DNA from 3 places in the Arthrobacter sp. TMP15 genome. Region 1 is predicted to be linked to each of the others. Evidence: riboswitches for the same ligand, from Rfam matches in the RefSeq annotation. Region 1 holds a riboswitch; each other region holds the start of a gene.
The links. A riboswitch is a leader RNA that binds a small molecule or an ion and turns the genes downstream of it on or off. The one in region 1 is predicted to bind cyclic di-AMP.
Positions count from the first base shown of each region.

Region 2: another riboswitch for cyclic di-AMP. It lies ahead of AAFM46_RS02335 (M23 family metallopeptidase); the one in region 1 lies ahead of AAFM46_RS03175 (NlpC/P60 family protein).
Region 3: another riboswitch for cyclic di-AMP. It lies ahead of AAFM46_RS01725 (transglycosylase); the one in region 1 lies ahead of AAFM46_RS03175 (NlpC/P60 family protein).

Region 1 covers NZ_CP154262.1:715,717-723,479, forward strand. Annotated here, with positions in the region: gene AAFM46_RS03140 (helicase-associated domain-containing protein) at 1-308, opposite strand, end outside; gene AAFM46_RS03145 (hypothetical protein) at 340-579, opposite strand; gene AAFM46_RS03150 (cold shock domain-containing protein) at 780-1,160, shown strand; gene AAFM46_RS03155 (DUF3027 domain-containing protein) at 1,172-1,720, shown strand; gene serC (phosphoserine transaminase) at 1,811-2,938, opposite strand; gene AAFM46_RS03165 (metal-dependent transcriptional regulator) at 3,168-3,863, shown strand; cyclic di-AMP (ydaO/yuaA leader) riboswitch at 3,970-4,225, shown strand; gene AAFM46_RS03170 (M23 family metallopeptidase) at 4,228-5,043, shown strand; cyclic di-AMP (ydaO/yuaA leader) riboswitch at 5,195-5,393, shown strand; gene AAFM46_RS03175 (NlpC/P60 family protein) at 5,398-6,192, shown strand; gene AAFM46_RS03180 (NTP transferase domain-containing protein) at 6,350-6,997, shown strand; gene AAFM46_RS03185 (DUF6457 domain-containing protein) at 7,001-7,309, shown strand; gene AAFM46_RS03190 (molybdopterin molybdotransferase MoeA) at 7,320-7,763, shown strand, end outside.
Region 2 covers NZ_CP154262.1:522,555-530,317, forward strand. Annotated here, with positions in the region: gene AAFM46_RS02320 (TDT family transporter) at 1-724, opposite strand, end outside; gene AAFM46_RS02325 (LysR family transcriptional regulator) at 822-1,775, shown strand; gene AAFM46_RS02330 (hypothetical protein) at 1,879-2,070, shown strand; cyclic di-AMP (ydaO/yuaA leader) riboswitch at 2,435-2,636, shown strand; gene AAFM46_RS02335 (M23 family metallopeptidase) at 2,642-3,448, shown strand; gene AAFM46_RS02340 (hypothetical protein) at 3,517-3,762, opposite strand; gene AAFM46_RS02345 (DUF3105 domain-containing protein) at 3,793-4,428, opposite strand; gene lgt (prolipoprotein diacylglyceryl transferase) at 4,421-5,353, opposite strand; gene AAFM46_RS02355 (multicopper oxidase family protein) at 5,366-6,922, opposite strand; gene AAFM46_RS02360 (cytochrome c biogenesis protein CcdA) at 6,949-7,698, opposite strand; gene AAFM46_RS02365 (F510_1955 family glycosylhydrolase) at 7,703-7,763, opposite strand, start outside.
Region 3 covers NZ_CP154262.1:378,649-386,411, forward strand. Annotated here, with positions in the region: gene AAFM46_RS01685 (HAMP domain-containing sensor histidine kinase) at 1-62, opposite strand, end outside; gene AAFM46_RS01690 (response regulator transcription factor) at 53-778, opposite strand; tRNA gene AAFM46_RS01695 (tRNA-Ser) at 990-1,079, opposite strand; partial or broken gene AAFM46_RS01700 (crosslink repair DNA glycosylase YcaQ family protein) at 1,333-2,140, shown strand; gene AAFM46_RS01705 (hypothetical protein) at 2,121-2,330, shown strand; gene AAFM46_RS01710 (hypothetical protein) at 2,327-2,800, shown strand; gene tadA (tRNA adenosine(34) deaminase TadA) at 2,841-3,335, opposite strand; gene upp (uracil phosphoribosyltransferase) at 3,358-3,996, shown strand; gene AAFM46_RS01725 (transglycosylase) at 4,116-4,826, opposite strand; cyclic di-AMP (ydaO/yuaA leader) riboswitch at 4,830-5,029, opposite strand; gene AAFM46_RS01730 (MarR family transcriptional regulator) at 5,232-5,762, shown strand; gene AAFM46_RS01735 (MFS transporter) at 5,763-7,037, shown strand; gene AAFM46_RS01740 (winged helix-turn-helix domain-containing protein) at 7,721-7,763, shown strand, end outside.

The sequences.
Region 1 (7,763 bases):
TCGTACTTGTCCCCCTCCTGCGTCCCGGCAGTGGAGAGGATCAGAGCAAGACGATGCAAACTTGGCAGCCATGCGGAATAGGAGTTGGGATTCTTGCCGGCGGGCAGGGCGGCCAGCACTTGCAATTGAGGGAGGTTCAGCTGCGCCAGCGCCAGATTCACGCTGTGTGCGGTTGAAAGCCTGCTGGCAAGGTCAGCGAATGTGGCAACCGGTGGGGTCATTGCATCCGGGCGCAGACGCAGCAGGTGGCACAGTTCGGCGTCACTGCGCGCAGCCAACTCAACCGCGAAAGCGGCCAGCGTACTCATAAAGACGTGCTCATGACGTGCGGGGAAAACGTCAGAGTCTGCGTCGAATGGTCACCGAGCGAAGGACACTGGCACCCATCATAAGAAATGCGGTGGGCAAGGCGATCATGGCGATCCAGTTGAACCCGGGCCACGGTGCACCGCCTGCCCATTTGCTGATCAAAACCACAATGAGCGCGATCAATGCCAGAAAAGCCATCGCCATAGCCGTGTAGTTGAACATCTGCCAGCCACGATTTACGATTTGCGGGGCGGAAAAATGAGGGTTCATGGAGTTAACGCTAACAGCGGACAGATATGGGGCAAAGCCGCGGCGGTTTTGCCAGCACGGTAACCTAGGAGCAAGTAGAATCGTGTGATGTTTCACTGCAGGTGCCGGCCGTGAGTTTCTTGGCGTGAGCAAGGTGAAGTTCAACCGCACAGGCCACCGAACGTGATTGCGGCCAACGAGACTCCAAAGGGGTAAAGCAAGTGCCTATTGGCAAAGTGAAGTGGTATGACAATGAAAAGGGTTTCGGCATTATTGCCGCCGACGACGGACGCGAAGTTTTCCTGCGTGCCAATGCTCTTCCCGCTGACGCAGTCGACATCAAGCCGGGCATGCGGATGGAGTTTGGCGTAGCCGATGGCCGCAAGGGCGCTCAAGCCATGGCAGCCAAAATCCTGGACCGCAGCGCTTCAGTGGCGAAGGCCAAGCGCATGCCAGCACGCGACCTCGCCCCGATTGTGCAGGACCTGGTTTCCCTGCTTGAAAACTCTGTAGGATCTTTGACCAATGGCAAATACCCTGACGGTGATGCGAGCAAGATTGCTGCAGCGCTGCGCAAGGTTGCCGACAACTTCGACGCATAGCGGTGCCCTCCATGACCGAATTTCCCAGCGAACCAGCCCTCTCTTCGGCTCCAAAAACCAACTCTGAGAGCCTATACGGCGTTCCTCTGTGGCGTCTTGGGAAGCCTGATGCTTTCCTGGCTGCCGAGGAACGCGCTGCCCGAACTGCTGCACAGGACATTGCTGGTGCCGACGAGATTGGTGTACATGTGGGTGTTCGCAGCGAAGGTGTGCGGTGTGTGACGCACCTGTTTGAGTCCCTCAAGCCCGGGTACCGGGGCTGGGTGTGGTTTGCCACGCTGACGAGGATCTCGCGCAGTAAAGCCGCCACTGTCAATGAAGTGGGGCTCTTACCCACAGGCGATGCCGTGCTGGCCCCTGCCTGGGTGCCTTGGTCTGAGCGGGTGCGCCCGGAGGACCAGGAAAGCGCTGATGCTGGCTCTTCTCACGCTATTGCTGAACGGCTTGCCGGCGGGACGGTTCCCGAAGGGGACGCTGAGTCGGTGCAGGAGCTTAACGACGATGCCGAGGGTGACCCGTCAGCGTTCGTAACCGATGATGACGCCGTAGACTCCGACTAAGCATCTTCTCCGGCATAGGCCGTGATCGAAAAAAAGGGGCTTCTTCCAGGCACTGGAAGGAGCCCCTTTTTTATGGCACGGGTGAACTTTTTAGATATTCTCGATCACGTAGTCAATACACTTCGTCAACGCTGTGACATCGTCCGGATCGATGGCAACGAACGTGGCGATGCGGAGTTGGTTGCGACCCAGCTTGCGGTACGGCTCAGTGTCAACGATCCCGTTGGCACGCAATACCTTGGCCACGGCTGCGGCGTCCACGGACTCGTCAAAGTCGATAGTGACAATGACGTTGGAGCGGTCTTCCGGGTTGGTCACAAACGGCGTGGCTACCGCAGAAGCTGCTGCCCAGGAGTACAAACGTCCGGCCGAATCAGCAGTGCGTGCTGAAGCAAAGTCAAGGCCGCCGTTGGCGTTCAGCCACTGCACCTGGTTGTTCAAGGTGACAAGGGTGGAGAGTGCAGGGGTGTTGTAGGTCTGGTTCTTCAATGAGTTATCAATGGCCGTGTTCAAATTCAAGAAGTCAGGAACCCACCGGGTGGAAGCGCCAATACGTGCTGCCCGTTCCAGAGCTGCCGGAGAGAACAGCCCAAGCCACAGGCCGCCGTCGGAGGCAAAGTTCTTTTGCGGTGCGAAGTAGTAAACATCACTCTCACGCACATCAACGGCTAGACCGCCAGCAGCAGAGGTTGCATCAATCAGGACCAAAGCGCCGTCATCCGCGCCAGCAACGCGCTGCACGGGAGCGGCAACACCTGTGGAGGTTTCGTTCTGAGGCCACGCATAGGTGTCCACGCCGGCTTCGGCAACTGAGACCGGGCGTGTTCCGGGCTCGGCCTTGAGGATGGAGGAAGCCGCCAGGAACGGGGCATTGTTGGTGGCGGAGGCAAACTTGGAGCCGAACTCACCGAAAGAAAGGTGCTGAGCCTTCTCCTCCACCAGACCAAACGCTGCAACATCCCAGAACGCTGTGGATCCGCCAACGCCAAGAATCACCTCGTAGTCATCCGGGGCACCAAAGAACTGCTTTAAACCGTTGCGGACATCGCCAACAAGGTTCTTCACAGGCGCCTGCCGGTGGGAGGTGCCCAGCAGCGCGGAACCCGCTTCGGAGAGGGCCGCAACCTGCTCGGGGCGGACCTTTGAGGGGCCGGCGCCAAAACGGCCATCAGCCGGAAGCAGGTTGGCGGGAATGGTGAGGGGCGTTGATTCGCTCACGAGTTACTCCAAAAATATTCGATGGAAGGTATGTCGGTGCCAAGGGGTCCTTGCCAATTCTGCCGTAGAACCGGGCTCAGCGGAAAAATGACCTGTTGCAACGAAATATTCTTAGCCCCGCACTCGGGTCCATAATCAAATACATGGATTCTCGGGATCGCTGCAATCAGGCTAACGTAGAGATAAAAGTCCTTGCTCCAAACTCGCCCTATAACAGGAGGATGCTGACGTGGCTGATCTGATTGACACGACCGAAATGTATTTGCGGACCATCCTTGAGCTGGAGGAAGAGAACATCGTGGCACTGCGGGCACGCATTGCCGAACGTCTTCACCATTCGGGCCCCACCGTCTCACAAACCATTGGCCGTATGGAGCGCGACGGCTTGGTTGTAGTCTCTGGGGATAGGCATTTAGAGCTCACACCTGTCGGTCGGGACAAGGCTACCCGCGTGATGCGCAAGCACCGGCTGGCTGAAAGGCTCCTTGCTGATGTGATTGGTCTTGATTGGGCTTACGTCCATGAGGAGGCTTGCCGCTGGGAACACGTGATGAGCGAAAGGGTTGAGCAGCGACTGTTTGACTTACTTGGCCGTCCCAATGAGTCACCCTACGGAAATCCGATTCCGGGGTTAGAGGAGCTGGGTGGTGAAGTTGCGCCGCAATTTGCAGCCGGGCTCGTCACCCTCGTAGAGGCCATGTCAACGTATTCCCCCGGACAGCAGGTTGTGATCCACAGACTTTCTGAACGCATCCAGGTTGAGCCGGAGCTGTTGCTTCAGCTCGATGAAGGCGGCTTGCGTCCCGGAGCGCGAATTTCATTGGCCCAGGTGGGGGAATACGTCTCCGTCCGCGTCCCTGGTATTGAGGGAGCCCTGGAACTGCCGCCTGAAGTTGCTTCACACGTCTTCGTTGCAATGAGCTAGAGTTCCATGGTCTGAGTAAAAATTATTGACAAGCTAGGTAACGAAATTGTTACGTTTGCCGGTCGTACCGTATAGTATTATTTCAACGCCGTAATCAAAGCGTTACCATTGTGCGACACCGAACCTTGCCTTCGCACAATGGGCGGCAATCACTGTGGCAGGGGCGGGGGAACCACATTCGGCAGACAACCCAGTCTGCCTTGGGGTGAAGCCCACATTCGAAAGCAGCACACCATTCTGGCCCAATCTCTTTAGAGAGTGCCAGGCATGAAAGTGTGCCAAGAGCATGGGCCGGATCAAAAGATTTACTCTCTGATCCGAATCCGACAGCTAACTTCGCAGGTGTTTTACAGAGAGGTCTTTAGTGTCAGAAGTTAAACAGCGGGGACGTCGTCGCGCGTCACCGTCGGTAACTCACGAGCTTGTTTCCACACCGGGAACCCGCCGCGAAGCAATTGCTGCAGAGCGTTTAAGTTCGCCCTCAAATATTTCGGTCGCCCACCTGCTGCGTGTTCATGCGGCAAGTGGAACTGGCCAAAGAGTTGGCATGGCCATGGCTGCCACCGGCCTAGTCTTGGCTGTCACTCTGCCTTCCGCTCAGGCCCTTGACGCCCACCAGATTGATACTGTTGCCTCTTCCGCAGTATCAGTGGAGACCGCTGTCACGGCGGGTGCGGAAATCCCCATCACGTTTGCCTCACCCGAGGTTGCCAGTGCCCTGAATCCTGATGGCATGCTCAAGGAGACCCTGAAGGTAAACGCCTCCAATGTCACCCCGCAGGCAGCCAAGGGAACTCTTGGCGCACCACTGAAGAACCTGGTGACAAGCTCGCCCTTCGGTGGGCGCATCAGTCCCATCACCGGGCAGATGGGTGAACAGCACACGGGCCAAGACTTTGCCATAGCCAGCGGGAATGAAGTTCTTGCAGCGGCCGGCGGCACCGTGACGTTCTCGGGTTGGCATCAGTATGGTGGCGGCAACCGCGTAGTGGTGGATCACGGCAATGGACTTTCAACGTCCTACAACCACATGAGCGCCAATGCCGTGAAGGTTGGCCAGCATGTTGAGCGCGGAGAGCTTGTGGGCTTCAGCGGCTCCACGGGCGCCTCTACAGGGCCCCATTTGCACTTTGAAGTAATCATCAATGACGAACCAGTTGACCCCATGGGCTGGCTTTAATTCCTCCACAGGGGGCATTTAGTTACGTTTTAGTCACAAGACCGTGACCTGAACGTGACATTGGGAAAAATCTGTTGTACCGTCGTAATCGCGCCGACTTCGAATCAAGTCAGCGTCCGTGAGTCGATTGCCTAGCTCTGCCACTACTCATGGTCCGTTCGTATCAATCGTCTGGCAGGGGCGGGGGAACCAATAATCGGACTTCGCGTCAAGCAAAAGTCCTAGGGGTGAAGCCGCGAAGCGTTTAGTCACAAATAAAGAAATGATTCTTTAGATGTGTGAACGTGGAGCGGCCGGGTGACTCCCATCCGAATCCGACAGCTTACCTCGCAGGCTTTGGGAGAGGAATCCTTCTTGGCTTCAAACACTGCCCTCGGGCGCCACCGCGCCGAGGTTGTTAAGACCAGCTCGATCTCCAGCCTTACGAAAGCCGTCAGCTCCAACGTCGGCGGAGTTGGCCGTCAGGCCGCCGTAATCGCAGCAGCTTCTGGTCTGGTATTGACATCCGGCATCGCAGCAAACGCGGCAACTCCCACTGTGGAGCGTGCTTCTGACGGTGCTACGACGTTGTCCTTGAACACGGAACTCGCTTCCGCTATCACGGCAGCATCAACGGTGAAGATTTCATTCGCCACTCCCGCCATCACCTCCACCCCGGCTCCTGTTGTTGAAGCGCCGGCAGTTGTAGAGGCACAGAGCAACGAGGTTGTTGCAACACCAGCAAAAAATGTTGCTCCGGCCGCGGAAGTTGCACCAGCAGCTGCTCCGACCGTAACTACAAATACTCCTGAAGAAGCACCCGTACCTGTTGCAAAGAGTGGGATTGGCGCCACCATCGCCAGCGCCGCACTTGCCCAGCTTGGTGTTGCACAGGATTGCACAGCGCTAGCCAGCAACTCTTTGGCTGCCGCAGGAATTAACTTCCACGGCTGGCCCGCTGGTTACTTGAGCTTGGGCCGCACGGTTTCTGCTGCCGAAGCCCAGCCAGGTGACTTGATCTACTACGCAGACGGTGGCGCGGGCCTTGCCCACATCGCTGTTTACATTGGCAACGGCCAGGCCGTACACGGTGGATGGAACGGCTTCACAACAGCCGTATTCTCCGCCAACGTTGGCTCAGGTCCTGTCTTCATCGCGATGGGTCACTAAAGAACATTTTTGCCCAATGAACCCCGTCCACGGACGGGGTTCATTGTTTTAAGCTCTTCTTTTTGCCGTTCTCGTGCTTGAACCCATCTCAGCGGCATCTACCAGCAGCCAGTTAGCATGACTCCATGGACATCTTAAAGAACAGAATGCGCAGAGCATGCAAGCAGTGATCCTGGCCGGGGGTTTATCGAAAAGACTCGGCGGTGTCCCCAAGGCAGGGCTCATGCGAGATGGGCAGACCCTGCTGGTGCGCACCCTCGATGCAGCGGTACAAGCGATGACTCCCCAGTCGATGATCGCCGTCGTAGGCCCTGTGGAGAAGGTAGTTGGCTGGCTTGCTGGATCGCAGCAGCGTAATTTTGTAGTCACTGTGCAAGAGGACCCCCCGTATGCAGGTCCCGCCGCGGGTATTTCGGCCGGTCTGGCAGTTTTGGAAGAGCGCAGCGGCGATGCGTCCGGCTCCAACCATGTGTTGATCCTGGCTTGCGATATGCCCCACGCCAGTGAAGTTGTGCGGTTGCTGCTGTCAGCGTTGAGGCGATGCAATGAAGATCAAGGTGTCATGGCCGTGACAGGGGGTCGCAAACAGCCGTTGGCCGCGATCTACCCCTTGGCTTCCCTTCGGGCTGCGGTCGCGGCGGCGCGAGCGGCGCACCGGCTAGAGAACGCGTCAGTTTTCTCCTTGCTTGCTACTGTAAAGATCAACGACTGTGTCATGCCCGCGGGTCTGACGGCAGATATAGATACTTGGGAGGACGCCCGCGCGCAAGGGATCGTTGCGGGGCCACCGGATGCGAAAGGTTAGCACGTGGAAAATCAAGACGAGATATTGAAGGTTTGGACGCAAAAGCTACTTGAAGCCTTTGAGATTGCCGATATTGACGTAGATATCCATGCCGTCTTGAACGTGGCCGGGGTGGCCGCCCACTCAATCGTGCGTCCGGCAGCCCCATTAACAACTTTTGTGGCTGGGCTGGCCGCTGGGCTGGCTGCCGGATCAGGCCAGGCCAGCGAGGATGCGGCCATGAAGGCAGCGTTGGGAATGGCCAAGGAGCTTGCGGCGCAGCAGGCACCAGGGCCCGTTGAGGGCAGCGCCGAAACAGCCACCGGTAAATAGCATCACCATCGTGGAACACACTGGAGCGGCAAATGCCGAACAGAGCCCTGCTGAGAGCGTCCCGGTGGAGGAGAGTGCCTCCGCGGCAACCGCTATTATTTTGCCGCACACATGGCACCAGGCCCGCGAGAAAGCGTGGGACGTCGCTGTGCCGCTGGCAGCGCACACGGTTCCGCTGGCGGAAGCCGTGGGACGGATCCTTGCCACAGATGTTTTAGCTCGTCATGCCATGCCCCACTACGCATCATCAGCCATGGACGGGTGGGCTGTTGCTGGCAGTCCGCCGTGGATCATTGCTAAAAAGGGGGACAGCCTGGCTCCGGGGCAAGCGGTCCCTATACTCACAGGCGGCTTGATTCCTTGCGGCGCCAAATCGGTTTTACGTAGTGAGGCCGCCAAACTATCCATCGATGACGACGGTCTACCGGTTCTGGTTCGCGGGGATGCTGCCCGT
Region 2 (7,763 bases), 190 kb from region 1:
TCCAAATCAAGGTGATAATGATGATCGAGGCCAGTAGACTCATTCCAAACATCGCATAGCAGCCCATCAGCAGCGTCATCCGTGCCTGTCCGGCCGGGACGTACGGCAGCAGCAGCGCTCCGGTAGAAGCTGAGACCATCGGTGGGACCACTGGCATCAACCAGCCACCGAACGCGCTGTCCTGTTTGACCTCATGACGAGTGAACTGCAGATACGGGATCGCGACGGCGCTGGCCAGACCTAGTACGGTCCCGGCGGTCCACAACACTACATCAATGCCGAGCGCCAGCTGTTCGCCAAGGATATCTTTGCCCAGCAGCAGGGTCCCGGCCCCGACGGTGAGCAGCGCCATCGGAGGTGCGCCGTAGAAATGCGCCATCACAGGATTCCAGTGGTGGCTTTTGGCAGTCTCTCGGTGCCTGAGCCAGTGCACCCCTGTCGCGGCGGTCAGCAGGATAAGCAGCAATGACGCGAGGGCCCAGACGAGCGTGGCGCCGGTGCGTAAGCCGGGGAACTGCAAGGGAAGCGTCGCAGCGGCAGTCGCGACGATCCCGGTGCCCATGATGGATGCGAACCAGTTCGGGGTCAGGTTCGCAAACAGGTCAGAGGGCCTCTCCAACAGGCGCAGGACACGACGGCCGGTAGTACGTCCTCCCAAGGGCAGTGCCTGTGGTGTGGTGTGGTGTTGTTCGGTGGTCAGTAGCATTGTTCCCATGTCTTCCATGATCCCGGTCTTGGAGCTGCCGCAGTAGGGGGCATAGACTTGTTAGGCTACAAGCCTGACTTGTATCACAAGCGTTCTTTTTGAAGGAGAATCCTCAATGCTCAGTCCTCGGATACCGGAGCTCTCCGCTTTGGAAATGCTCGCTTCAGTTGATGAGCTAGGATCTCTCTCTGCTGCTGGGAAACACTTAGGGCTTTCTCAGCAGGCCGTCTCCTCTCGGATGCGTTCCTTGGAGTCCCAGATCGGGTCGGCGCTGTTGACCCGGACCCCGAGGGGATCCACCCTCACAGAGGCCGGTGTTCTAGTCGCGGGGTGGGCTGCGGAGGTCCTTGCCGCCGCGGAGCGGCTCGATGCTGGGATAGCCTCGCTCCGATCCGACGCCGCTCGTCAGCTGAAGATCGCAGCCAGTCAGACAATCGCTGAACATCTTGTGCCGCTCTGGCTGGTTGCACTGCGCCGGCAGCAGGAGAGTCTGGGGCTCACTCCCACGGTCGTGGAATTGACGGTGGGCAACAGTGAATCCACCGTGGCTATGGTCCGCACCGGACATGCGAGCCTCGGTTTCATCGAAAGCCCCCACCTTCCCCCGGGCCTGAGCGCCGCCGCGGTACAAGACGACGAGATGGTCTTGGTTGTCGCGCCGGAGCATCCTTGGGCGAGGCGACGGACACCCGTCACAACAAGGGAACTGGCAGCAACAGCACTGGTGACCAGGGAACACGGCAGCGGCACCCGAGATGTGCTTGAGCACCTGCTCACGACCGCCGGAGCCGAGACTCTAGCGGAACCGTTGGTGGAACTATCAACAACAGCGGCCGTCCGCTCCGCTATTGCCGCTGGCACAGCCCCCGGTGTGCTCAGTGCACTGGCCGTCCGTGACGACCTTGCCCTGCACCGGCTCGTCGTCGTCCCCGTCCGCGGTCTGCCCCTACGCCGGACACTGACTGCTCTCTGGCAGGCCGGCGGCTCACCTCCTCTAGGGCCGGCCAGAGATCTGACAGCCATCGCCGCCAGTGTTTTACCAATATCCGGCACCCGCCGGAAGGTATGAGACCCGGCGGCTTCGGAGCAAAGAGCGTGATCAAAACGTCCCCCGCCCGATGGTCGCAGAAAAGTAGGAAGCGCTGTCTAAAGCAGTCGATTTCGAGTCTTACTTGGCACAGGTGCGGACCTCACCGATCCGCACCTTTCTGCCAGCAGCCACAGCACGATTTGCCGCTAACCGTCAGAAGAACCTGGCCGAAACCAAGGGTGCCGTGGTCCCCGCCGTCTCAGAAGTACTTTTTGTCCGCGTCCACAACGCCAGCAGGTTCCAGATGGCCGCCGTTTTAGTGGATGCGTGTTAGTTAGCCAGTATTGGTGTTGGGGCCTTGAAGGTAGGCCATTAAACGGGGCCAAAATGGAATCATGTGGCTGCCACAAGGGCCGCCTGACGTGGGGTGTGACTGGCAGGTTGCATTGATTCTCAGCCATCCAGTACGGCATTACTGGTGCGGGGGTAAGGTTAGTTTTTCCTTATCGGCGGCCGGTACCTGAGTTGGCCATTATTTTATCGAACCGCAAGAGGCGACAGTATGCACTGCCTTGGCTCGGACCGTGGAGAAACTGACGATGGCAATGGTGCCCACAATTAATAGGTAACGAAGTTATAACTTTTGGCTCGATGTCCGCTAAGCTAATAAAAATACATACCCCAGAAGGGTATGTTCGTGTGCCGCTTCGCCAAACCCCGTCGGCGGACCGCGACTATTCAGCTTCTTGACGGGGGCGGAGGAACCACCATCGGCGCCATAGTGCGCCTTGGGGTGAAGCCCACCTGACACATCATGGATCTCACATGCGTGTGTTGGGCGGGCCGGGCAGGCACCTCGCCCGAATCCGACAGCTAACTTCGCCGGCGTCGAGAGGATTGCCATTTTGTCTGCCGCACCCCAGCATGGCCGCCGTAGAGCCACGTCCACCAAATCTTCGCCCTCATTGCCGGGGCGCCATTGGGCCCCCGGAATCGAGTCGAGATTCAGAGGCGGCGTAGGCCGCAAGCAGATAGGTGTCGTCTTAGTAGCCGGAGCCATTGCCCTGACTGCTTTGCCGGTGGCCCATGCCGAATCCCACCGCTTGGCACCGGCGGTCACCGCAGGGGCTCCTGCGGCTGCGAATACGTCGCAGCAGGCAGTGATTGCCGACAAGGATGTTGTGGTGACTTTTGCCAGGCCCTTGGTGTCAAGCAAGCCTGCACCTCCGGTCTCGCTCGCTGATACGGTAAAGCCGGCCGCTACAGATCAGTCCGCGCTGTTGGGCGCTGCTGCGCCACAAGCCCCGGCTGAACAACCGGCCGCCGGGCTGCGCGCGCCTCTGGCCGTTTTGACGGTGACCTCTCCATTTGGATACCGCACCAATCCGTTGACAGGCGCGGCGGCGGAAATGCATACGGGTATTGACTTTGGTGCTGCATGCGGAACTGCGGTGTTCGCCGCTGGTGCTGGCACGGTGACGGAGGCGGGCTGGAGCCAGTACGGTGGCGGCAACCGCATTGTTGTTGACCATGGTGGCGGTATTCAGAGCACGTACAACCACTTAAATAGCATCGCTGTCAGCGTTGGCCAGACGGTCGGTGCTGGTGCGCAGATTGCCGGCGTCGGAACAACAGGGAATTCCACCGGCTGCCACCTGCATTACGAAGTAATGGAAAATGGCCAAACTGTCAATCCTGCCCCGTACCTCTAGCCAACTCCACGGCGCCAAACGCCGGTGAGGCCGACTGCCACCAGGCAGCCGGCCTCTCTGGTCATCCGTCAGCGTTTCTTGGGAGTGGCCCGTCCGGCAAGAACGGCTCCGAGGATCATGAGGACTGCGGCGGTGGGATAGCCGATGAAGAGGTCTTGGATGCCGGGTGGGCCCCCAGTGATGGCGACGTGGGCGATCCAGTGGGAGAGTCCCACCAGGATCCCGACGGCTATGATGAGTTGTCCCATTCGGACCAAAAAGCGGTGGTGCCGATAGTCCTTCGCAGCGTCGCTGCCAGGGAGGTTCTTAGTCATGGCGTGTGTCTCCTTAGAGGTGTGGTGGGGTCAGCCGTTGGTGCCGCCGGAGCAGGCAGCCCCGGGCTCGGGTGTTTGTGGGCCCATGGCGTACGCCTTGATGAAGATGGGCAGGCGGGTATCCTCGCTGTTCGGGACGCTGAGTTGGATGCCCCACGCGGAGGCGGTGACAGCGGAGGTCTGCTCCGGGTTGGGGCTGAGCAGGACATAAGGCTTGTTCTTAACCAGTGTTGTCAGCGTCCCCAAATCCGCTGGGGAAAGCCCGGGTTTGTAGGTGATCCACACTGCACCGTGTTCAAGGGAGTGGACAGCCCGCTCTTCATTGACAGGTTCCGGGTATATGCCACAGTTCGTCCAGGTCGCCGAGTGGTCACCGCCGACACCAGGGACCTGCGGGTAGCCCACCTGAGTTTGGACGTGGTTGCGGGTCAGGTTCGAGTAGGTCTCGACGCCGGCAATGGGCTTCTTGGCAGCCTCCTGCGTGGCACTTCGGGTCTGAACTGAGCCGGTGATGACGAACGTGACGATGGTGATGACAGCGATGACCAGCAGGCCAAAGCCGCCGTAGACGAACATGTTCCGCTTACGTTGCTTGCTCCGGTGCGCGGCCAACACGGCGTTGACTTTTATCTGGCGCTCGGCCTGACGGTCACTGGCATCACTCATGGGGGGATCCCGGGGTTGAAGGCTTCACAGCGTCGTTGGGGGAACTGGTGGGCTCCGCTGGATTTACGGTTGAGGAATTGACGCTGGAGCGTGGCTTGCGGCGCGCAGCGAGGAACCAAGCAGCCCCGGCCAGTAAGAGCAGGCCTGAGACCCAGGTGTTGACTCGTAGTCCCAGGATGGTGTTGGCATAGTCGGAGCGCAGCAGTTCGAAGATGAACCGTCCGGATGTGTAGAAAACAACGTAGAGCGCAAACACGGATCCGGCACCGAGACGGAATTTTTTGTCAAGGATCAGCAGTACTGCGGCGGCGGCTAGGCACCACAGGGATTCGTAGAGAAATGTTGGTTGGAAGTAGCCGAGCACCACGGGTGTCCCGGCATTGTCGAGGACCGCGCGGCCGGTGGTGAAGTCCATCTGGTGGATCTGCAGTTTCCACGGTGCCGTGGACGGGTCGCCGTAAAGTTCGTTGTTGAACCAATTCCCCCACCGACCTAGGCCTTGGGCGATCAGCAGACCAGGAGCGGCAGCGTCTATCAGGGTGGTGAACGGGACATTGTGGCGGCGGCAGCCAATATAGGCACCGAGCAGGCCCAAGGCGACGGCGCCCCAGATACCCAGGCCTCCGTCCCAAATTTTCAGAGCGTTCCAAGGGTTTTTCCCGGGCACGAAATACAGTTCGGGGTCCGTGATGACGTGGTAGAGGCGTCCGCCGACGATGCCGAAGGGGACCGCCCACATCGTAATGTCCAGGATCACCCCCGGTGTTCCGCCCCGGGCGGTCAATCGCCGTCCGGCGAGCCAGACGGCAATGATGATTCCTGCCAGGATGCACAGGGCATAGAAGCGGATGGTTAGCGGTCCGAGTTGGAAAGCCGCCACGGTGGGGGACGGAAGGAACGCGGTGGTCAGTGTTGTGGGATTCATGATGGTTGGGCCTTAGCTGAGGTAGGAGAAGACGCCCATCATGCCGCGTTCGGCATGGTAGGCGTTGTGGCAGTGGAAGAGCCACTGGCCCGGATTGTCCGCCTCGAATTGGACGCTCACGGTTTCCATAGGCCGGACGATGACTGTGTCCTTGCGGGCGCCTTTGGTCCCGATCTGGAAGGTGTGCCCGTGGATGTGCATGGGGTGCCACATCATGGTGTCGTTGATGAACTTCACTTCCACCCGTTCTCCGGCTTTGAGGTCGAAGGCGTTCTCAAATGGCTTGGTCATGTCGAAGCGGCGGCCGTTGATACCCCAGTCGTACTTCATCATCCCTCCTGTCAGGTGCACTTCATGGACCCGGTCGGGCTTCTTGGTGGGCAGCATCACGGAGGGGTCTGCGGTGAGCTGACCGCCGTCGACCGCTGTGCCGGTCAGGGTGCTGGGCAGGCTGTCCCGGGCCGGCGCTGTCCCGGTCCCGGTGGAGATCAGCCCGTAGGTCATCTGCCCTTTCCCTTCAGCCAGTGCCAGCAACGGTGTGTAGCCGTCCTGGACGGTCAGGAGGGCGTCGATGCGTTCGCCCATGCCAAGTACGACGGCGTCGACCATGGCATGCTGGATGGGGAACCCGTCGGTGTGGGTCAGAGTCAGCTGCTGGCCCGGGACGCCGACGCGGTAGGCGGTGTCGCCTGCGGCGTTGATGATGCGCAGACGGATCTTCTCACCCGGTTTGGCTGCGAACGTTTCCGGATTCCCTGGGTCCTTGCCGTTGAAGAGATGGAAGGGGTAGGCGACGTCACCGGCGTCGCCGCCCAAAAAGTCGCTGGAGGCACCCATGAGCATGTGGCCCATGTCCATGGTGCCGCCTTGGTCCATTTTTCCTTGGTTCGTGTTTCCGTGGTCCATACCTTTCATTCCACCGCTACCTGTGCCCATGCCGTGGGAAAGTTCCTTCAGAACATCGGTGGGGGTGCCGGTGATGCCGTCGAGCCAGTCGTCAAGGACGATCACCCACTCTTTGTCATAAACGAGTGTCTCGTTGGGATCATCGATGATGAGCGCCCCGTAGAGAGCTTGTTCGCGCTGCATTTCCACATGTGAGTGGTACCAGTAGGTGCCGGGGTGGGGAAGTTTGAAGTCGTAGCCGTTCTGGGACCCGGGGGCGAAGGCGTCCTGGGTGAGGCCGGGAACGCCGTCGTCATTGTTGCGTAGGGCCAGGCCGTGCCAGTGCACACTGGTGGGCTCGGTGAGCTTGTTGGCAAGAGTGACGTTGAGCTGGTCGCCCACTGTGCCGCGCAGGGTTGGTGCCACGAGGGAGCCGTTGTATCCGGCGGTGGTGATGGTCTTGCCTGTCATTGTGGTGGTTAGCGCTGCCGGGGTCAGCGTCGCCGTGATGGTTGTGCCGGTGGCGGCGCGGGCGGTTTCGATCTCTGCGATCAATACATCCGTGGGCAGTATCCGGTTCGCGCCGGACACAGCCGGTGGGGGAGTGCAGGCGCTGAGTGCGGCCATGGCTGCAGCGGCCACGGATAGTCCTAGGAAGGAGCGCCGGGTGGGGGTGGTGTTCATAATGAAATCCTTTTGTTGGTGGCCGGTTAGACGGGGGTGATGAAGGTGCCGGCGAGGTTTTGCAATTGATAGATCCATCTCATCCATAGGCCGGTGACCATCATCAGGCCCAGGGCGATGAGTATGGCTGCCCCGATGATGTTGACCACGCGGATGTGCCGGCGTACCAGGCCCAGGACACGAGTGACCCAGCCCAGTCCCAGGGCCACTAGGACGAACGGTATGCCGAGGCCCAAGCAGTAGACGAAGGCCAGTAGGGCCCCGCGCCCGGCGCTGCCTGTGGAGACGCTCAGGGCGAGGACGGCGCTGAGTGTTGGGCCCATGCAGGGGGTCCAACCCAAGCCAAACACGATGCCTAGCAGCGGGGCGCCGCCGAGCCCGGTGCGGCGGGTGAGGTTCATTTTGCGGGTTTGTTGGAGCCAAGAGAAACCGCCCAGCAGCACCAGACCCATCAGAATGACCACGATTCCTAGGATGCGCATGAGTAGGTCCTGCCAGCGCAGCAGCCAGGACCCGATCAGTCCAAATGCTGCGCCGTAGAGGGTGAACACGGCGGCGAATCCCAGAATGAACAAGCCCACCCCGGTCAGGACGCGGCGGCGGTTGCCGGGCTCGTTTGGATTGGACAGCCCGGATACATAGCCTAGGTATCCGGGTACTAGCGGCAGGATACACGGAGAGAGGAAGGACACTATGCCAGCGATCAGGGCCAGCAGCATGGCAAAGAGCAGGGCGCCGTCGGTGACGTTGGTGGCAAAGAACTCCCCGATACCCACGGCGTTAGGGAGTGGCCGGGGCGAAGGTGGCTCCGCCGTCGGAGGAGCGTTGAACGCCTTCAGCT
Region 3 (7,763 bases), 340 kb from region 1:
AGGCGCCAGGAGGCAGGCTGGAGGAGCCTTTTGGCCTTGGTAGGTGCGTTTCCTAGGGACATGGCTTGATCACATAACCGGAACCCCTGACGGTGTGGATCATGGGTTCGTGATTGACGTCGATCTTCTTGCGCAGGTAGGAAATATAAAGCTCAACAATGTTGCTTTGGCCGCCAAAATCGTAGTTCCACACGCGGTCAAGGATGCGTGCCTTACTTAGAACATGGCGTGGGTTTTCCATCAGGAACTTCAGCAGCTCAAATTCGGTGGTTGTCACGGCGATGTCCACGCCGGCACGTTGCACGGCCTTGGTGTCCTTATTAAGGGTCAAGTCACCCACCGTCAATAGTGCGAATTGCGGGGCTGTGATGCCGGATCGTTGGACAATCCTGTGTAGCCGGAGAAGCACTTCTTTCATGCTGAAGGGCTTGCTGACATAGTCGTCGCCACCGGCCGCCAGACCGGTCAATTTATCGGCAACTCCGTCTTTTGCGGTCAGGAAAAGTGCCGGTATCTCGGGGTAGATGGTGCGAATTCTTTTCAGCAGTTCAACCCCATCCATGCCAGGCATCATGACATCAAGAACCAGCACGTCGGGAAAAAATTCGCGGGCAATCTTCAGCGCCTCAAAGCCGTCGTGTGCCGTGGCCACGTCCCAGCCCGTGATTTCCAGACCGCGGCGCATGAGGTCGGCCAGCTCGGGTTCGTCATCTACAACGAGGGCACGGATAGGTTCGCCATCGGCCCGGATGAGCTTGGGCGGAGTTGAAAGTTCCATGACCCTATCCTCTGGCACGCAACCCGATGTTCACTGGGTGGTACCCGAGTGTTCCCTGTATTGCTGGTCTGTTTCTCCTTGGCGGGTTGGAAATAGGAGCGCCGCAGTGCCGCTCCTACGCCAATGACGGGTTAGCGGCCAATGACCCTGTCCTCAGGCAAAACAAAACCCCTGCTGCTCTTATAAAAAGGGAAGCAGGGGTTTTGCCAAATGGCGGTGACGGTGGGATTTGAACCCACGTTAGGCTCTCACCTAAACAACATTTCGAGTGTTGCACCTTCGGCCGCTCGGACACGTCACCAACGCGTCAACCTTACCGGCACATGGCCCAACAACAAAAATGGAACTGCCGGTGTGGGTGCACATGGTGCAAGATGGGCCTATGGACAGTGCAGCGCTGGGTGCCTGGAGCTGGCGCAAACTAAGGCCTCGACGGTTCACTTGCAGGAAGTAGTCCCGCGACGGTTCTTACACACGCAGGGTGGGCCCGGTCCGTGGGCGGGGCCAATCCCTACCTGAGCCTGTTCGCCCGCGCGGGCATCCGCCGCGAACAGGTGGATGCAGACGTCGCTGCCTTGAACATTCTTGAACTTCCCCCAGCGCGCGGCTGTACCTATGTACTGGGTGCGCAGGACTTTGCCTGGGCGTTGACGCTGGGCCAAGGGGCAGCAGAGGCGACGCTGAAGGTCTTGGACAAGCTCGCCGTCGCACGCGCGGAAGTCCACGCGCTGGAGAGGCAAACCCTCCGGTTGCTACAGAACGCCGGTGGTCCGCTGGAGCCCCAGCAACTCAAAGCGCAGCTCGGCGAAGCCGTGCGTAATTTGGGTGAACAGGGTAAGAAGAAGGGCGTCTCAACAACGCTGCCCACAGTGCTGGGACTGTTACAGGCTGACGGTCGAATCCGCCGGGTCCCTGTCAACGGGCGGCTTGACCAACAGCGCTATGCCTACGCAGGACTCCCCGGAACAAGTCCGGGCCAAGCTGCTGAAAAAATATCTGGGCTGGACCGGTGGGGCAACTTTGAAGCAGACCCAGTGGTTCACGGGCTTCACCGTTGCCCAGACTAAGGTTGCGCTCGCAGACGCCGGCGCTGAGGAAGCACATGGTCTGTGGATGGTGGCCGAAGATGTTGACGCCGCAGCTGATTTGCCGGTCCCGAAGCAGGAACAAATCCAGCTGCTGGCAGGGACCGAGGAATTGTTCCTGCTGCGCCGCAACGCAGCGGATAATTTTGCCCAAGAAGATCGCGGACTGAAACCGCTCCGCGCAACACTGGCCCTCCAAGCAGACCTAACCGATCATCCGATTGTGGACCGAGGGCGAATCATTGGTCTATGGCAGTATGATCCGGGCAAGGTATGATCCAGGCACGGAACGCATTGAGCACTGGCTCTTTGGCGCCCCTATACAAGTGGTACTGCGAAGAATCCAAGAGGTTGAGGCGTTCATTCGCGAAGATCTGGGCGATTTCCGTTCCTTCAGCCTCGACTCGCCCACCAGCAGACAAAAGCGGATTGACGCGCTCAACGCCGCGGAAGAGGGGTCCTCATGATGCAGAAGCTAACAGCGATTCTCACGGTCTCTGCCGTCCGCTTGCTGGGGGCAGGGTGTTCACCAGACCACCCTTGGCAACGTGACTCGCAGCCCTGCATGCCCCCGCCATTGTTCCTGAGCACGGACACGGCCAGCCCCGGCGATCCCGTCACCATCTCCGCAAATGATGCAACCTGTGATCCCCAATACGGCGAAGGTGCACAGGTGAAGGTTGAGGTTTTTGACAGCGTGGGGAACTTGGTTTGGGACCGTAAAGCTCCCATGAACGACGCCGGCGGGTTCACTTATCGCTTTGAAGTGCCGGATTCTGCCGTCCCCGGCACTTGGCTCGTTTCGGCAGCTCCGCATGATCTGGACTGGTGTGATGACACCGGGAAAAACAATCGAGTAGGCCTTGATCTGCGCAGTGAGACTATTCAGCGGGTTTCCTGCGCACTGCGAGCACTGGAGCTCGTGGTGACTCCCTGACACATTGGCATTCCCCGGCGCAGTGTTTTCGGCAGCGGAGCTACCGGTGTCCGCTGAAAAAGTCCTTCAACAGAGCTGCACACTCGTCCTCACGCACCCCCGGGAACACTTCAACCCAGTGATTTAGGCGACGTTCACGTAACACGTCGAAGACGGATCCTGCTGCGCCAGCTTTTTCATCCCAGGCACCAAAAACCACGCGCGGCACCCTCGCCAAGACAATCGCCCCGGCGCACATGGCGCACGGCTCCAAGGTGACCACCAAGGTGCAATCGGCCAGCCGCCACGACTCCAATTTCGCCGCAGCTTCACGGATTGCGAGCACCTCGGCATGAGCTGTGGGGTCTCCATGTGCTTCACGTTCGTTACGCCCCAAACCCAGGATTTCGCCGTCGGGCCCCAAGACGACAGCCCCTATCGGCACATCCGCTGTCTCCAAAGCCAGCCGTGCTTGGGCAAGGGCAAGGTCCATCCAACGGGCATGTAAAGCCGTGGTGGATATCTCGATTGGGTGAGGTTTCGCTGTGTTGGGCACGGCTCAATGGTAGCTTTTATTCATGCGCGTACTGGTTGCGGATCATCCGCTTATTGCCCACAAGTTGACGGTCCTTCGAGACAAGAACACTCCGTCACCCGTTTTTCGTCAGCTCACCGAGGAATTGGTGACCCTGCTGGCCTACGAAGCCACTCGGGGAGTGCGGGTGGAGCCGGTCAATATTGAGACGCCTGTAACCTCCACAGTTGGCATTGGTTTGGCCAAGCCAACGCCCCTTGTTGTACCAATTCTGCGTGCCGGTCTTGGCATGCTTGAGGGCATGACCCGTCTGCTGCCCACAGCCGAAGTGGGCTTCTTGGGCATGGCGCGCAATGAGGAAACACTCGAGGCCATCACGTACGCCGAACGCCTCCCCGAAGACCTCACCGGTCGTCAGGTCTACGTTCTTGATCCGATGTTGGCCACCGGCGGCACCCTGATCGAGGCGTTCAAGTTCCTCTTTGACCGTGGAGCTGCGGACATCACCTGCATCTGCTTGCTCGCCGCACCCGAAGGACTGGCTAAGTTGGAAGCCGCCCATGGTGGTCGCGACAACGTCCACGTAGTTTTGGCTTCGATTGACGAAGGCCTTGACGAAAATTCATACATTGTGCCCGGTCTTGGCGACGCCGGTGACCGTCTCTACGGAGTCGTGGATTAGTCCACATTCCTGCTCCGGATGAAAAAAGCCGCCGGTTGCGGTTTCGGCCACCGCGCGCGCGGTGGCCGAAACCGCAACCGGCGGCTTTTTTCGTGTGGGGGTCTGGAAACGACTGAAGCCTAGTACCAGCCCACTGCGTTTGAGTGTCCCCATGCGGCACACGGGGACCCATAGCGCGCTTGGATGTAGCCAAGTCCCCAACGGATCTGGGTTTGGTAGTTACTGGCCCAGTCGCTGCCGGTGCTGTCCATTTTATTTGCCGGCAACGACTGTGCGATGCCGTAGGCGCCACTGGAAGCGTTTTCCGCGGATGTCAGCCAACTTGATTCGCGTTCCCAGAGTTGGGTCAGGCAGCTCATCTGATCGGCACCCCAGCCAAAGGAGCCCAGCTGACCTGAAGCGTAAGACTGGGCGGCTGCGGGGTCATCCACCGGAGCAGGAGCCGCTGTTGGCGAGGCCGCCGGCTCCTTCTCCGCCTTCCCTGTTGCCTCTGTCTTAACGTCATTGGCTTGGGCCTTAAGCGCGGCTCCGGATGGCGTTGCGGAAGTGCTTGAGCTGATGTTCAGGTCTGAGAAACTGATGGCTGCATCCAGCGGGGCAGAAACCGATGGTGCTGGCGTGGAGTTGCTTGCTGATGAAACTACACCGGCCAGGTTCTGTCCACCAGGCGTTGCTGCTCCCACTTGTTGGGCGACGGCGCCACCGGCCAAGACCGCGCCAAGAACAGCCACAGCAGCCATGTATTTGGCTGTGGCGCTCACCGCGGAAACCGCGGAAACTGGGCGCTTTGATTCGGCGCGGCGACGGCCGCGCTGCGGTGCAGCAGACATGTTGGAGCCTCTCTACGCCTGCGAGGTGAGCTGTCGGGAACGGACTAGAGAATCCGGCCGCGCAGTGCCCAGACGCAAATTTTCAATGCTGCTAGCACCGCGCTGGCTTAACCCCAAGGGCTGCCATATGGGTAAGGGCCCGAAAAAATTGGGTTCCCCGTCTCTGCCATTGATTAGTGGAGGGAAATGGGCGGCGGCAGAGCTCGGCGAACCGTCCATCAGTGCCAAGAGCCAAAGTCGGCTCGGCGGGCACTTTAGTGAGCGTAACGGAAACGAGACGCTAGTGTCACATTTTGGTAACGACCATTGTATTAGGGTGAGCAATTCGTCATTTACTTAGCAATGCTAACGATCTATGCTTAAGGCAGGTATTACTTACCCTTTTCTTTAGGCAGTTGAACATCAATGACAGGACCAATCACAACAAGATCGACAACAAAAAGTTTGCCCCCGGGCGCTGATGTGCCCAGTATCTCGGGGGAAGCGGGGATGCCCGGGTACGCGCCATATGAATGGCGGGGCATCGGCGCAGGGCCGCTGGCTGCCGAACTGCGGATCGCCGTCATGCGGACCTCAAGGCGATTGCGGGCGGAGGCAGCCTCGGAGGAAATTAGCCCCGGACAGTACTCGGTTCTCGCCGCAGTCATGGGTGGCGCCCAGACGGTGGGACAGCTTGCCGCTGCGGAGCAGATTCAGGCCCCTTCGATGACGCGGATCGTCAATGCGTTAACCGCGGCCGAATTTGTGAGCCGACAAGAAAATCCGTTGGACAAGCGGCAAGTGTTGGTGAAGATCACTGATTCAGGTTCCACGGCCTTGCTACGTGCACGCTCCAAGCGGACGGCCTGGTTGGCTCAGCGAGTAGCTGCCCTGACCGCCCAGGAACGACAGACATTGCATGAGGCGGCACTGATTCTTCAGGAGATGAGCGCATAGATGAGTTCGATGTTTCGAGCGCTCAAAGTTTTCAATTACCGGCTCTGGGTCACGGGTGCACTTGTTTCCAACATTGGAACGTGGATGCAGCGCGTGGCCCAGGACTGGTTGGTGCTGACGATTCTGACCAATAACTCTGGAACTGCCGCAGGGATCACAACCGGTCTTCAGTTCCTTCCCATCGTCTTTTTAGGCCCCTATGCGGGGCTGCTGGGTGACAGGGTCAACAAACGTAAGCTGCTGCTGATCACCCAAACAGGCATGGGTGTGTGTGCTTTTTTGTTGGGTATATTAGTTGTCACGAACACCGTGGAACTCTGGCACGTGTATGTTCTGGCCCTCTTACTGGGTGTGGCCAGCGCCTTTGACGCACCGTCACGGCAAGCATTCGTCTCTGAGGTGGTCGCTAAAGAGGACGTGCCCAACGCCGTCGCACTTAATAGCGCTTCCTTCAACTTGGCCCGCCTTGCCGGCCCTGGCGTAGCGGGACTTGTTATTGCCCTTGTGGGAACGGGCCCGGCCTTCCTGATTAATGGTGCCAGCTTCGTAGCAGTGATTTTTTCGCTGTGGAGAATGCGCACCAACGAACTAGTTCCGCCAACCCGCCTACCCCGCGCCAAAGGGCAGATTCGCGAGGGGCTGGCGTATATTCGCCAACGCCCCGATCTAATGATGATCATGGTGCTGGTGTTTATGGTGGGCACGTTCGGGATGAACTTCCAGATCATCAATGCACTGATGGCCACCACGGTGTTCGACTTGGGGCCGGGGGAGTATGGGCTACTGGGGTCCGTGATGGCCGTAGGGACGCTTGCCGCGGCTCTGCTGGCTGCGCGGCGCAGGACCATGCGGATGCTTTACATTGTGGGCGGCGCGCTGGCCTTCGGGGTGACTGTGGGTGTGTCAGCGCTCATGCCGAGCTTCTTCCTGTATGCCGTGGCTCTGGTGTTTGTGGGATTGACGTCGTTGACGTTTATGAATGCGTGCAACACCACTGTTCAACTAAGCACGGATTCGGTCATGCGCGGACGAGTCCTTGCCGTGTACATGGTGGTGCTGCAAGGGGGGACGCCCATTGGAGCCCCTCTAGTGGGCTGGATTGCCACAGAGTTCGGAGTCCGGTGGTCGCTAGGTATGGCGGCAGTGGTTGCTGTTCTTTCGGGTCTTATCGCTTTGATCATGATGAACAGGCGCAACAGCATCCGGCTGCGTGATCAGGTCAAGGCGCTTCGTCCGTCCTTCATGGTGCGCGGTCTGCGCCGCTCGGCACGTTAATTGCCCACAACGGACGCTCCCTCAGCGGCACCCTTAAGGAGCGTAGGGGGTGATGAAGTGAACGACTGTTGACTATGCGGTGAATAATTCGCCGCAAAGTTTGACAGATTGCCGGACATCTTGGGGAACTTGCTGAACCCAGTCCAAAAGGACCATTCCGCACTCCTGAACACATCCAATATAAAACGCGTTTTTGCAGAATTTAAAACACGAAAATATACTTTTCGCATACTTATGTTCGTCAAAAGTTGCTATTTTTCATTCGAATGAGAGGAAATCGACAGTGTTGCGTTCATCACAATGCTCTTCGGCATCTCATATTATGGACATTTAGGGCCTATGTTACTTGCAAGTTTGCTTTGTTACGTAGGACACTGGCAGGTGTGAACACCCATTCAGAGACTTGTGCAGCTTCAGAGACTTGTGCAGCCGCTACAACGCTCCGCCTTGGAGCGACAGGACGGTTTCTGTGTGGTTGTCGAATGCAGGCTTAACCCACCACCCTGGACGCCGCGCAATCTAGACAGCAACGTAGAGACAGCAATGTAGATACAGCAAAAAGTGGCAGTTACCAGTCTTGGCTCATGAGCCCGCCCTCAGGACAGGGCAGCGAAGGTTCTGGATCCTCAGAACCAATGGAAGCATTCGCGCCGTTGAGTACGGCCCTACACATAGGTAGTTCAATGTCAGTAGCATCCGGATACGTCCACATCTCCGTACGAAATG